DNA from 4 places in the Thiomicrorhabdus indica genome. Region 1 is predicted to be linked to each of the others. Evidence: predicted binding sites of a transcription regulator. Region 1 holds the regulator's gene; each other region holds the start of a gene.
What was found. The regulator PhoB, encoded in region 1, activates phosphate uptake and scavenging genes when phosphate is short. The targets are predictions, from matches to a motif close to GNNTGTCATAAAACTGTCANAT.
Positions count from the first base shown of each region.

Region 2: a site for PhoB is predicted at 1,689-1,710, ahead of D9T12_RS01250 (BtaA family protein). Genes of this name have one in related genera too.
Region 3: a site for PhoB is predicted at 1,387-1,408, ahead of D9T12_RS10780 (PhoX family protein). Genes of this name have one in related genera too.
Region 4: a site for PhoB is predicted at 2,120-2,141, ahead of D9T12_RS02925 (histidine phosphatase family protein). Genes of this name have one in related genera too.

Region 1 covers NZ_CP033040.1:837,023-840,352, reverse strand. The annotation lists gene phoR (phosphate regulon sensor histidine kinase PhoR) at 1-1,095, opposite strand, end outside; gene phoB (phosphate regulon transcriptional regulator PhoB) at 1,102-1,815, opposite strand; gene phoU (phosphate signaling complex protein PhoU) at 1,846-2,586, opposite strand; gene pstB (phosphate ABC transporter ATP-binding protein PstB) at 2,608-3,330, opposite strand, start outside.
Region 2 covers NZ_CP033040.1:308,436-311,765, forward strand. The annotation lists gene D9T12_RS01245 (VHS/ENTH/ANTH domain-containing protein) at 1-327, opposite strand, end outside; gene D9T12_RS01250 (BtaA family protein) at 331-1,671, opposite strand; gene D9T12_RS01255 (HAD-IIB family hydrolase) at 1,889-2,746, shown strand; gene D9T12_RS01260 (glycosyltransferase family protein) at 2,983-3,330, shown strand, end outside.
Region 3 covers NZ_CP033040.1:2,456,144-2,459,473, reverse strand. The annotation lists gene D9T12_RS10780 (PhoX family protein) at 1-1,300, opposite strand, end outside; gene radC (RadC family protein) at 1,438-2,118, opposite strand; gene D9T12_RS10770 (acyl-CoA thioesterase) at 2,177-2,563, shown strand; gene D9T12_RS10765 (c-type cytochrome) at 2,713-3,330, shown strand, end outside.
Region 4 covers NZ_CP033040.1:712,475-715,804, forward strand. The annotation lists gene D9T12_RS02915 (amphi-Trp domain-containing protein) at 1-37, opposite strand, end outside; gene D9T12_RS02920 (metallophosphoesterase) at 59-1,300, opposite strand; gene D9T12_RS02925 (histidine phosphatase family protein) at 1,311-2,066, opposite strand; gene nrdB (class Ia ribonucleoside-diphosphate reductase subunit beta) at 2,227-3,330, opposite strand, start outside.

The DNA.
Region 1 (3,330 bases):
ACGAGGAATATGTTCAGCACTTACACCGATACCTTGGTCCTTGACACTAAAACTTGCACCTTTGCGAGTACGTTGCCATTTAACAACAATCTTACCGCCATCCGGTGAATAGCGCACCGCATTGGAAAGCAAATTCATAAACAGACTTTTTAAAGGTTCTTGGTAACCTTGAATTTTCAAACCTTCATCAATCTCAAATTCAAAGTGATGACGACCATCCGTTAATTGCGCAACCTCAGGCTGAAGCCTTTTTAAAATGGCCGGCACATCCACCGACTGAATTTCAGCGGTAATGGAGTCCGCTTCCATTGTGGATAAGGTCAACAAATCTTCAATAATGGTTCTCATGCGTACAGTTTGATTATGCATATGCTCCAGCGGTTGTTGCCAAGTTGGCTCATCAGCCATCTCTTGCATCAACTCAAGGTAACCGTGTAAAACCGTAAGCGGCGTGCGTAATTCATGAGAAGCATTTGCCACAAAATCTCGACGAATCTGCGCCAACTGGTAAAGTTCAGTGATGTCTTGCGCAATAATAAGTTTATGATCTTCAAAATATTCAATGACACGAATTTCATAAATGCGGCCATGCTGCAAACTCAACTTAATCGTGTTTTCAAATAATTCTGTTTGAAGATACCTTAAAAATTCAGGTTGACGAAGAATGCCTTCAATCCGCCTTCCAACATCTAAACGTCTCAGCCCAAGAATTTTTTTTGAAGGATCATTGAACCACTCAATATGATTTTCACTATCCAGTGAAACAATCGCACTTGGAATCAACATAGAAGCAGCTTTAAACTGCTCAGATTTGTAAAGATATAAATCGGCATGCTTTTCTAGAGCACGTTGTTTTTTGGAAACTTGGTAGGACACCTCGCTCCAAAAACCAGAAACCGGGGGGTGATTAACTTCACCCTCACCTTTCATCCATTGTTCAAATTTGTAAGTCGACCATAGTTGACGACCGATATAAAACACGACGAATACTATCGCAGGACCAATAAAACACTCGATTAACCACCCTATAAACAATAAGGCCCATATAAAGGTGATTATCCAAGTGAGTTCACGTTTAACACCAGCACTTAACAAATTCGATCAACCCTCCACTACCGAAAAACGGTAACCAGAGCCACGAATCGTCTGAATATAGTTAGAAACTCCTAAAGGCTCTAAGATTTTTCGAAGTCGTCGAATATGCACATCAACGGTACGTTCTTCCACGACGACATTGACACCCCAAACCTGGTCAAGCAGTTGCGAACGCGTAAAAACTCGGTTTGAATGCGATAGAAAAAACAGAATTAACTTAAACTCCGTTGGCCCAACTTTGACTTCCGCATCATCAATATAAAAACGATGGCTGACGGTATCCAAACGCATTCGACCCGCAATAATTTGATCACTGCTTTGCGAACTATCATCCGTTTGACGACGTAACAACGCTTTGATTCGAGCCGTCAAGGCTCGAGGTGAGAAAGGCTTGACGACATAGTCGTCTGCGCCTGATTCAAAGCCTTGAACCTGAGCTTCCTCTTCACCACGAGCCGTCAACATAATTATAGGAATCGTTTTACCAAAAGACTTCTGGCGCAAGGTCTTCGCCATAGTCACACCTGAAATTCCAGGCAACATCCAATCAAGCAGAATTAAGTCCGGTTGTGACTCTTCAGCCAAACGCATACCTTCTTCAGCATTGGATGCTTCAATTACCTTATACCCTGACGAATCCAGAGTAAATTTCAGCATATCCCGAATAGCCGCCTCATCTTCGACCACTAATATTAGAGGCTTGGTCGTTTGTTGACTCAAAATTTTTCCTTTTGGAACGAATGATTATCTCTAGGAGTTCTTGTCATCTTCAATAAGCTTGGCAATTTCTTCTTCACCCATCTTACGAATATCGATACCTTTGACTAAATATACGACACTTTCAGCAACATTCAAAGCATGATCCGTCACACGCTCAGCTGCACGAATAGACATAAACATATCTGTTAACACATCAATTTGAGATAAATCCGTCTCCGATGCCAATTTTGAACGTACGGTTACTAATGCATCCGCTAAAACCATGTCCATACGTTCTTCTTCCTGATAAACCCAAAGAACGTCTGAAATATCTAAACGTGAAAAACCGTTCAGTGTTTTCTGAATCATTTTTTCTCCAGACTGCATCAATGTACAAAGCTCGTTATAACAAGGTAAACGAGTACAGCCGACTTCCTCTTCACATTGATGAATCGCTAGCTTAGCAATTTTAACCGCTTCATCACCCATGCGCTCTAAATCTACCGCCACACGAATTGCCATAACAATCAAGCGCAAATCCGATGCCGTAGGTTGCTGTCGAGCAAGTACCGCAGCACTCAGGCGATCAATTTCCATCTCTTCCTGATTAATTAACTCATCAGTCGCTAAAGCCTCTTTGGCTAAATCAATGTTTCCTGTTTCCAAGGCTTGACGCAAATTTGTCAATTGGCTCTCAACTAGCCCTCCCATTCTGGCCACTTCATTGAATAAAGCTTCAATGTTACGGTTCAATTGCTCTGAGATATGCGTGCTAAATTCTTCACGTTCCATGCTTTAATCCTCTTTATTTCATTAACCGTAACGGCCAGTAATATAATCTTCAGTACGTTTAACTTGTGGGTTGGTGAATAATGAATCCGTATCGGTATATTCAATCAAATCCCCCATATACATAAAGGCCGTATAGTCTGAAACACGCGCAGCCTGTTGCATATTGTGCGTTACAATCAAAATCGTAAAATCTTTTTTCAACTCAAAAATCAGCTCTTCAATTGCAAGTGTTGAGATTGGATCCAAGGCTGAAGTTGGTTCATCCAGCAACAGAACTTCTGGTTTTATCGCAATCGCACGAGCGATACATAAACGCTGTTGTTGACCACCCGACATACCAAGTGCATTCTCGTTAAGACGGTCCTTAACCTCTTCCCAAAGGCCTGCGCCTTTTAAGGCCCATTCAACCGACTCATCCAAAACGGTTTTATCAGTGATTCCTTGTAAACGTAACCCGTAACAAACATTTTCATAGATCGATTTTGGGAATGGATTCGGTTTTTGGAAAACCATTCCCACTCGACGCCGTAATGCTGCCACATCCATATCTTTGGCATACATATCATCACCATGAAGTGTCATTTCACCTTCAACGCTTACAATATCGATCAAATCATTCATTCGGTTAAAGCAGCGCAGCAAAGTCGATTTACCACAACCCGATGGACCAATAAACGCTGTGACACGGTTTTCAGGAAGATCCATTGTTACGCCATTAAGGGCTTGCTTAGAACCATAATAGAG
Region 2 (3,330 bases), 530 kb from region 1:
GGGAAAAGTCGCTTTGATTAAGGTTCTCTGCATCGGATTTTTAATTAGATGTAATTCTTCCGATGCGTAATCAATATAGGCGTTATAGGCTGAGCAAACATAGCTATTACGATAGTCGGTTTGGTTTTTAGCCACAGGGATTGAAATTTCGTTGAACGAATAAACGTTCAATTCTGTGGCAATATTGGCAATCGCATTTGGTAAGGTCTGCTGAAAAGCGTCGATAAACTGCTGAGTTTTTTTCGCAAGCGCGGCATTCACAGAGTCATTAGAACGGGTTAAATTTTCGTTAACCTCCACATCGAATTCGATTGGGTTTTGCGTCATGAATTACGACTCCAACCCTTGAGGTTTCTCGCCTGTAATTTTTTGATACATAAACACAGCGCCATAAATTGCTGAGCGGTCTTGGCGTGTTAGTTGTGCATTGTAATCGGCATCGGTTTGCCATTGCTCAAGCAAATTTGGCGCAAGTTTTTCTTCTAAAGGAGAAATTTCACCGGCTGTTCTGAAGACAACTCGTGCATCGGTGGTTGCGGTTCGAGTCACTTGAGACCATAGCGCATTCAGTTGTTCTGCGTCCATCCAATCTTGAGCATCCAAAAACAGGTATGCATCTAAGCTGTTGGCAGGCATCGCTTGCAGTTGTTGGGTAAGCGAGGTGTGATGCCAAGAAACTTTGGAGGATTCTTGGCGGATCGTTTCAAAATTTTCAGCTTTTAAGTATCTTGGTAACGCTTTCTGGCTTTCCAAATCATATCGGCGAGCAAAGGCTTGCCAAGCAAAATAGTTTTCTTCTAGCGGAAAATCACAGGCTAAACGGCGAGCACGATCCTTTAACAGTTCATGCATTTGCACGCCTTTTTGTTCAGAGTTGACTTGCATTTCATCGTATTGAGAAGGTGGAATGCCTAGGCTGTAAAGTACAGAAGTTCTTCGGCTTAAAAAGCGTAACAATTTTGTGTCAAATACTGGCGCAACATGCTGTTCAAATTGAGTTCGTTGCTCTTCAAGTGTTTTGGCTTGCATGATTTGGCTAATGTCATAGCCAAGCCGACGACTGACCCAATGAATCAAGCCAATGAATTTACCAAGTAGACCGTGGTGGTAAAAATTGTTGGCAAACAGCTCGATACGCTTTTTTCTCAGAACGCCTGTTTTTTGATTCCAATACTGTTGGGTTTTTGTTGAGAGTTTTGAAATGAGTTTCTTCTCAAATATTTCAATATTGTGCGGTAAGTTGGCATTGGCAAAAAAGTCAAAAAACTCAGATTGAGTTAGATTTTGGCTAGCAATCAATTTCAGCTCTAGCAAGGCTAAGTGGTGTTCATTTAAATCGACAACCGTAATTGATTTTGGTTTGACGGTTAAGTAGTTCAAAACATTGCACCCGCCAGAAGAAATCGTAAACACGCGAGAATTTTCTTTGAGATTCAAAGCTTGGATATCAACCTCTGGGTCTTCCCAAATTTGCGGATAAACCAAACGATCAAACCATTTTGCAAACAGTCGATCTGCCAACCCTTTTTTGCTGAACAAACTTGAGGGTTTCACTGCTTCATTTAATAGCGTTTTGTTACAGCCTTCAGTATGCGTTTGGGAGTTGGAAAACGGGTGAATTTCATCTGGAGTTGTCAAAGATGAGTTTGCAGGTTTATTTGGCAGTGTCATGATTTCCTCAAAAGAAAGATAGTCATCTAAAAGTCATTTGTTTTTGGCATGATAGAAATGAATCAGTGACAGGATTTGACACTCCTGTGAAATTTATATAACAGTGAATTGAAGGTGCCGATATTGCAGGATAGTTTAATGCATTGCATGAGTCTTGCTTATAAAACTGGCACAAAAAGTGTTTTAAGTTTGGTGGTTGCACCATAAAGGAGTGGGTTTGAAGCCTGATTGCATTTTTACCGACATGGATGGCACTGTTTTGGGGCATTCTGATTATGAATATGCGCCAGTCTTGCCAGTGTTGGAACAGTTAGCTGAAGAGGGAATTCCTGTGGTGGTGAATTCGAGTAAAACCTATGCGGAAATCGCTACTTGGCTAGAAAAACTTAATTTAGAACCTCCATTTATTTCCGAAAATGGCGGGGTGATTTATTTACCCAGTCGGGCACAAGGACCCATACAGGCACAAGTACCCATACGGGCACAAGTACCGGCCGGTAACAAACAGATACTGGGAACACCTTACCCACAAATTCGTGCTTTTATGCAGCAGGTTAGAGAAGAATTTGATTGGCAGTTTGAAGGCTTTGGCGATATGTCGGTTGATCGAGTCGTAGAAACGACTGGGTTGGCGACAAAAGATGCAGAGCAAGCGATGCAACGAGAAGTGACTGAACCGATGTTGTGGCATGACTCTGAAGAGTCGCTTGAGGCTTTCATTCAATTGGCTGAGAGGACCGGGTTGCAAGTCGTCCGAGGGGGGCGTTTTTATCATGTCATGGGTCAGCATGATAAAGCAAAAGCGATGAACTGGTTGTTGACTGAAAGTGGTTTGCTTGGGCAAAAGCAGCGTGAAAATGTATGTGTTGTCGCATTGGGTGATGGCAATAATGATCGAGCAATGTTAGAAGCCGCTGACATTGCAGTGGTGTTACCGGCCGGTAACTTTTCAAGTTTGGAGATTGATGCCAAGCCTGATGGTTACCCTAAACAAGTGATTTATGCACAAAAAGCTGCCCCGGAAGGTTGGGCGGAAACAGTCAGACGAATCTTGAAAGATTTGAAGGGTAGATAGGTCACCGATAAAAGCTTCGCATTGCATGGATGCAATGCGCAGAGTGGTTATGGATGACGAACAACGTCTTTTAGCAATGACCTATCTGCCGGTGAGAAATAGTCAATATTAGAGATCAATTGATTAACCAAAATGAGGGTGTAACAATGTGTTTGCTTTATCAGCGTTTTAGCGCGTTTTTGAGTTTGCACCTGAGGTGTTAGTCAAAAAAATAGAAATTATATAGAGGATTTGAGATGAGTGATTTTTTTCAGAATGGGACTGTAACGACTTTTCATAATCTAACTGACCGGCCGGTTGAAAGTTTAGAAGAGGAGTTAATTAAGTTTTCCGAAACCCGAAACATGGGATTGATTCTTCCGTCACTGTTCAGTGAATTGGAAATGCCAGCCCTGAAAAACATTGTTGAAGAGTTAAAAAAAGTTCCTTATCTCTCCGAAATTGTTATTGGCTTAGATCGTGCAGATAAAGAGCAGTTTGAATTCGCAAAAAAATATTTTTCCGAGCTGCCTCAAGAGCATCGCATTATCTGGAATGACGGCCCACGTGTGACAGCGATTATGGATCGTTTAAAAGAGGAAGGT
Region 3 (3,330 bases), 1.2 Mb from region 1:
CAAGCATTCCTCTGTCTAGGTATGAAATTGCCATATATAGGTGGTTATCCGCAGAGTTGACCGCGATACCTTCCATTTTGTTGAATTCGACCGTTGCACCTTTAAGAGCGGCATAACGACGAGATTCTAGGAAAGCAGCCGCTTTTTCCATTCCTGGTTTAACCGCAAGACACTCATCAAATGTAGAACCTGCTTGAATGTGCGTTGTGCCGGCAGGGCAAGACTCTGTCGTTTCATCAAATGCTTCGTTGACAAAAATATCGTCAAACGTGGTTGTGTCGGCAAGCGTTTTAACCTCTGCATCCGTCGCACTTCCAAGCTTGATCCATTCGAAGTTGCCTGAATAGCTGCCTGTTTGAGTCACTTTACCAGCGTATAGAGAACCGGATGAAAGGTCACCGGCCTTGTCGGCAACATACATGAATAGTGCCACGTTGGTACCGTCATCGCCGTAATAAACTGTGCGACTATCAGGCATGACTTTACCAGCTTCCCAAGTACCACGACCCATTGAGTAGTGCTTCACCACTTCATTTGAACCATCTTCATTAACCGTTACTTCTGGGAAATAACCATAGTGGTATGGGTTTGCTGTACGAGTGTTATTGAAATACATCGTTGACATTGCGTTAATGGCTGCTGTTGTACGACTATAGCTTCCATTCAGAGGGTTGTACTGCATGTCATAATCTTCTTCAGAACCAAGGTGAGTGTTCCAAGGTGTTTGCGAGCCAAAACAAGGAATCCAAAGTCCGTCAACGCCTGAAAAATCAATTGGTTTTTGATCGACTGCATCTAAATCACCATCGTCATCTTGAGAGATTTCAGTTTGAATCATTCCCATTGGAGCACGTGATCCAGCACGTGATCCATCCGCATATAACCAATCATATTCAAGGTGAGAAACCATGAAAATTTTGTCACCAACTTTTAGCAAACTATTTGAGTCTGGCGTTTCGGCAATTAATGGTGCACCGTTTGGATCCATTAGTGGAGAACCGTTTATGTCATAAAGCTGACCTGCTGGGTGAGGGTTCGTACCAACGGTATCTAATGTTCCAAAAAGTTTTTCATAAGTTAGAGGGAATTCTTCAGTTGATCCATCTGTGTAAGTCACAATCGCTGAAGACTCTGTATAGGTTTGAGCCATTTTTTCAGCTGTCGCAGGCGCTTCAGTATTCGTGAACTCGATCGACTTGAATGTTTTAGTATCATCGCTATCACTCAGGCAGCCACTCAGAACAAGTGCGCTGGAAGTCATAACCGAAGCTAGTGCTAAAGTTAATTTATTAAGTTTCATTGTTTTCCCCATTGAGATGTTGAATTAGAAATCGGGGAAATCTTAGAGGTCTTTTGTTACAGAAATATGGCCGGTGGTTTACAGCTATTCGAAAGTTTTATGACTTAAGTTGAAGTACGTAATTCAAGTGATGTGAATTAGGGCATTTTGCCAAGTTTTGCAAGAGAACTCCACCGGCCGGTATCACCTAAGACAATATGGTCAAGTGTTCGAATATCGAATAAGTCTAAGGCGTTATGGATTTGCTTTGTCAGGTGAATGTCTGCCTCGCTTGGCGAGGGATCGCCACTTGGGTGATTGTGCGCTAATATAACTGCGGCGGCATGAGTGTTTAAAGCAGCTTCGGCGATTTCTCTGGGGTGGACGCTAGCTTGATTAATTGTGCCTTCAAAAAGCGTTTGGTACTCAATTAGCTCATGTTGTTGATTTAAAAATAACACGCCAAAGCGTTCGCGATGATGGTGGCCGATTTGATGTTCTAAAAAACGTGCGACTAATTCGGGAGAGGTAAAAGCATCCAGCTGTTGCAACCCCGATTCAAAATGGCGACGAGACATTTCGAGCACTGCGCTGAGTTGTGCAAATTTCGCACTGCCCAAACCTTTGGCTTTACAAAAGGTTGTTTGATTGGCTGTTAATAAATTATGCAAAGAGCCAAAATGATCAAGTAAATCCTGTGCAAGCTCGACAGCACTTTTGCCTTGTACGCCGACCCTCAAAAATATCGCAAGTAACTCGGCATCGGTTAGACTATTGGCTCCAAACTTTAGGAGTTTCTCGCGAGGACGGTCATTCTCGTGCCAATCCAATATCGACATTGTCGTCTCCTAAATTGAAATATAATCAAAATGTTAATTAAAAGTGTGAGGTTTTGCAATGTTTTCCATTGATTTGAAAGTGCGTGATTATGAGTGTGATTTGCAAGGGGTCGTTAATAATGCCATTTATCAGCATTATATGGAGCATGCACGTCATGAATTTTTGCACTCAATCAATGTAAATTTTGCTGAATTGGCGGCACAGGAAATCAACTTAATGGTTTTGAAAGCAGAACTGGAATACAAAGCCCCATTGAAACCGGGAGATGATTTCTATATTACGGTTGAGATAGTACGTGAGTCACGTATCAAATATGCATTTGTGCAAAATTTGCATCGCAAAACGGATGATCAATTAATGGTGAAATCGAAATTCATTGGTGTCGCTGTGAATGCCAAAGGACGACCTATGGCATTTGAACCATTTGATGAGTTATTGAGTTAAATATTCTTTAAAAGTTCTTTTTCGTATTGGACGTTTGTGAAAATCGTCTTTTGTCCTCTATTTTTGTGGGTTGTTAGCATAGATACTAAAAGCTGAAATTCTATTGGTTCTTTGGAGCTAATGACGATGGCACAGCTTAAGGAGTATCTATGGCAAGGCTAATAAAACATTCAAAAATATCCAAAAAATCTGTTCTACTGAGTGCGATTCCTGTTGTGGTCTTGATGGCAGGTTGTGGTGGAGGTGGAGGAGATTCAACCGTTGATTCAGCACCTACTACGACCACCACTCAGACTGTTGCCGTAACCGGAACGGTTCCCGGCACGATTATTCAAGCCTATTGCAGTAACGGATCGAATCCTTCAGTGAGCTCGGTGCTCAATGGTACTGATCAACACCCTTTCACCTTAAATGTGCCAGTCAGTGTCGATTGTCGCATTGCGATGGTCACCAATGAGGGAACTGTAAATCAGGTTATTACAAATTTGACCTTTAATGGTAATCCGGTGATTAATTTGCAGCAACCGCTGGATTTAGCATACATTCCATTACCTATGTCGCCAGATGAAGCCGTTGATTTGAATAACGACGGTTTTGCTGATATGGATATTTCAGTTGCTTCTGACAGCGTCAGTTATGCGAATACCTTGAATTATACCCCTGTGAATGGTCGTCTCTTGGCTTCGCAATGTTTTCAATGTCATGGCACCAATGGTCGATCTGTAAACGGTTGGGATTCAATTTTGGGTGAAAGTTATTCAGAAATT
Region 4 (3,330 bases), 120 kb from region 1:
AGGATTCGTGCTCAAAATATTCTGTTTTCTTGGCCATATTACTCTCCCAGAACCCTATTCAGGCAGACTGAACACTCGGGCGAAATTGCTTAGGGGCCGGCAAGTCGTTACAAAGGGCGTTTACCGAGCCATCAAGAGAAAATATAGTAACAGATTCGCCAAAAGTGTTAAGTCCTCTTTTTGCTCGACAGTTTTGGTTGAGTTCGGTGTCACATTCGAAGTTCAAAATGCCTTCTCGAAGATACAGTTTTTGGCCATCAGTATGACTTCGATGTCCATTTACAATGGCATAAATCCCTTGTTCTTTGAGTGCTTTGGCACCTTTGCGAGTAAAGGCAAAATTTTTGTCACGGTATTTAGTGCGGACAACGTTGCCATAAGAGCTATAGTAAATTTCAAAAATCTTACCTGCCATTAAGGTTTGCTGAAAAACATTATTTAATTCATCGCATGGATCACGTAATTCGCTGAATAATTCTGCGATTTCATCATCCAATCCTGCATGACAGAAAAGATAGTTTCCGCTTCGATGGAGTAGTTTCAGTTCTTGAAAAAACCAAGCAAATTCACCGGCCGGTTCAATAAACAGTTGTTGTGCGAATTTAATTGCTTGATATAGGTGTTTAGGCTCCATATCAAGCTCGAAGCAGGCATCAAAAATATCACGTTGTTTTTTGCGAATCTGTTTGAATTCTTTTGCTAATTGTTTCTCATTCAAAGTGTTTTTTGAGAACTCTGCAAATGAATCAAACCACTGTTGTGGTGGCGTTAGTTTTTCAATCGCTTGAGCATTTGTAACAGGGCAGGGGTGTAGGTTCAGTTGGTAATAATCAAAGACTTCTTTAAAGAAAGCGACGGTTTTGCGACCCATGCGCACAATAAAATGCACTTGGCGCATATCATCTGTATGTTCCAGTGCAATCATCCCTGCTAATACTCGGATATCATGATTCCCTGCTAATAGCACCAAATCGATTCCTGTTTCACGCAATTTGGCTAACAATTGGAATAGTTTAAGATTGCTTGGGCCTTTGTCAAAGCAGTCACCACCAATAATAATTTGCGATTTCTTAGCGTTTTCGGTGAGTGTAATGTTCTGCAAATCACTTTGCGCATGGATTAACTGGCTCAATTTCAGGGAGCGTAAAAACGCGTTTGCATCAGCATGTAAGTCGCAAAAAAAATAGGCTTTTTTATTGGGCTTGATTAGATGTTCAAGTTCAAAATCTTGAGTCGATTCAGGAATCCAGTTTTGGAAATTTTCAATGTTTGCATCGTTTTGTAATGTGTGAGTTGTCATGAAAAACTCCTTAATCTAACCATTGCATGATTTCTGAGGTCAGCTGTGTTTCACTGATACTGCGGTGGACGGTGAAGTCTGCCGTTTCGGGGGTGAAATGAGGGCGGATTTTCCAATTGCCGGCCATATGCAGAAACTTCTGTTGCGCTGCATCCCATTTAAAAAACATCGGTGAGGCATAATGCATTGAGTATTGCTTGATTTGCTCAAATTCTAAAATGCCCATTAAATGTGCTGCATGGCGAAAACTTGCGCCATGACCGATAAAAATTTGAAGTTGGCTGTGGTTAGCGGGCTTGCTGAGCTGCTGTTGGATGAAGTTAGCAACTCTTTCTCCTGCGTCCATGAGCGACTCAGCACCATCAAAAGGCAGTCGATAATATGAGTCGGATTTCCAAGTAAAACCTGGGTGTTCAAATCGTGGGTCCGAATGTAGGATTTCATCGATTTCTTTCACACTTAGGTTTGCCAATGCTCCAACTGAGCGTTCGTTAAGTGCTGAGTCCGATTCAATATTTGGGGGTGTCGAGAAGTTTTCGGCTAAGACTCGAGCGGTTTCCCATGCGCGTAGTAGATTTGAGCAGAAGATTTTTTCAGGTAAATTGAGTGCATGATTGTTTGCAAATTCAATAATCTTTTGAGCTGCTAACTGACTTTGTTCAATGCCATGAATATCTAATGCATAAGGTTGCCATGCACTAGGTACATTCGGTTTTTGATGGTAACTGCCGTGACGCAGAAAGGCGAAAATGTAATCTTGGTTCATTTGTCCATTTTAAAAACTACCGGCCGGTAGGAAATGAACGTTTTTTAATGCTTTAATGACAGTAATATGAAAATGGATCGAGTGGTAGCTTAGCCCGATCTTAGGCTAAGCAAGTAAAACGTGTTTGCTAGGACTTGGTCTTTAAGCCTAATGGATTTGATTATAAATCAAAGTCGCTAAAGTCTGAGCTATCGACTTTGGAGTCGACTTGACCAACCAAATAAGATGAGATTTCTGATTCTTGTGGTGCGACTTGAACATTATCTGAAACCAACCAGTTATTCATCCAAGGCAATGGATTACTTCTATTTTCGAAAATAGGGTCAAGGCGAACCGCTTTCATGCGTACATTGGTGATGTACTCAACATAGTCTTTCAAAATTGAAGCATTTAGGCCAATCATTGAACCGTCTTTAAACAGATAATCTGCCCACTGCTTTTCTTGTTCCGCTGCTTGGCGGAAAATTTCAATGGTCGCTTCTTTTTGTTCTTTGACAATAATCGCCATTTCTGGATCATCTTTGCCGTCCGCCATAAGATTCATCATGTTTTGTGTGCCTGACAGGTGAAGCGCTTCATCGCGAGCAATCAATTTAATGACTTTTGCGTTACCTTCCATCAGAGAGCGTTCGGCAAAACTAAATGAGCAAGCAAATGAGACATAGAATCGAATGGCTTCTAATACATTGACCGAAACCAGTGTGAGATAGAGCTGAGTTTTGATTTGTTTACGGAACGCATCATTTTTTTGCAAATCAATTGCTTCAGCATACATTTTATTGGTCAATGCAATCAATTCGTCATAGTGCGAGGTTACCGCCAATGCGCGTTTGGTAATTTCTTCGTTATCGACGATATCATCAAATACTTCAGAAGGGTTGGTGAAGATATTGCGGATAATATGTGTGTATGAACGCGAGTGAATTGTCTCGGAAAATGCCCAAGTCTCAATCCAGGTTTCAAGCTCTGGCAGAGAAACTAACGGCAATAGAGCGACGTTAGGAGAACGGCCTTGAACCGAATCCAAGAGGGTTTGGTATTTTAGGTTTGAGACAAACACGTGTTGTTCGTTGTCAGGAAGTTGTTGGTATTGGGCACGATCGGTTGAAATATCAACTTCTTCAGGGCGCCAAAAAAATGAAAGCTGTTTCTCGATTAATTTTTCAAAGAATGGAAATTTCTGCTGATCATAGCGAGCAACATTGACGTTTTGACCAAAAAACATTGGTTCTTTCATTGCATCGTTATGCCCTTGGCAAAAAGT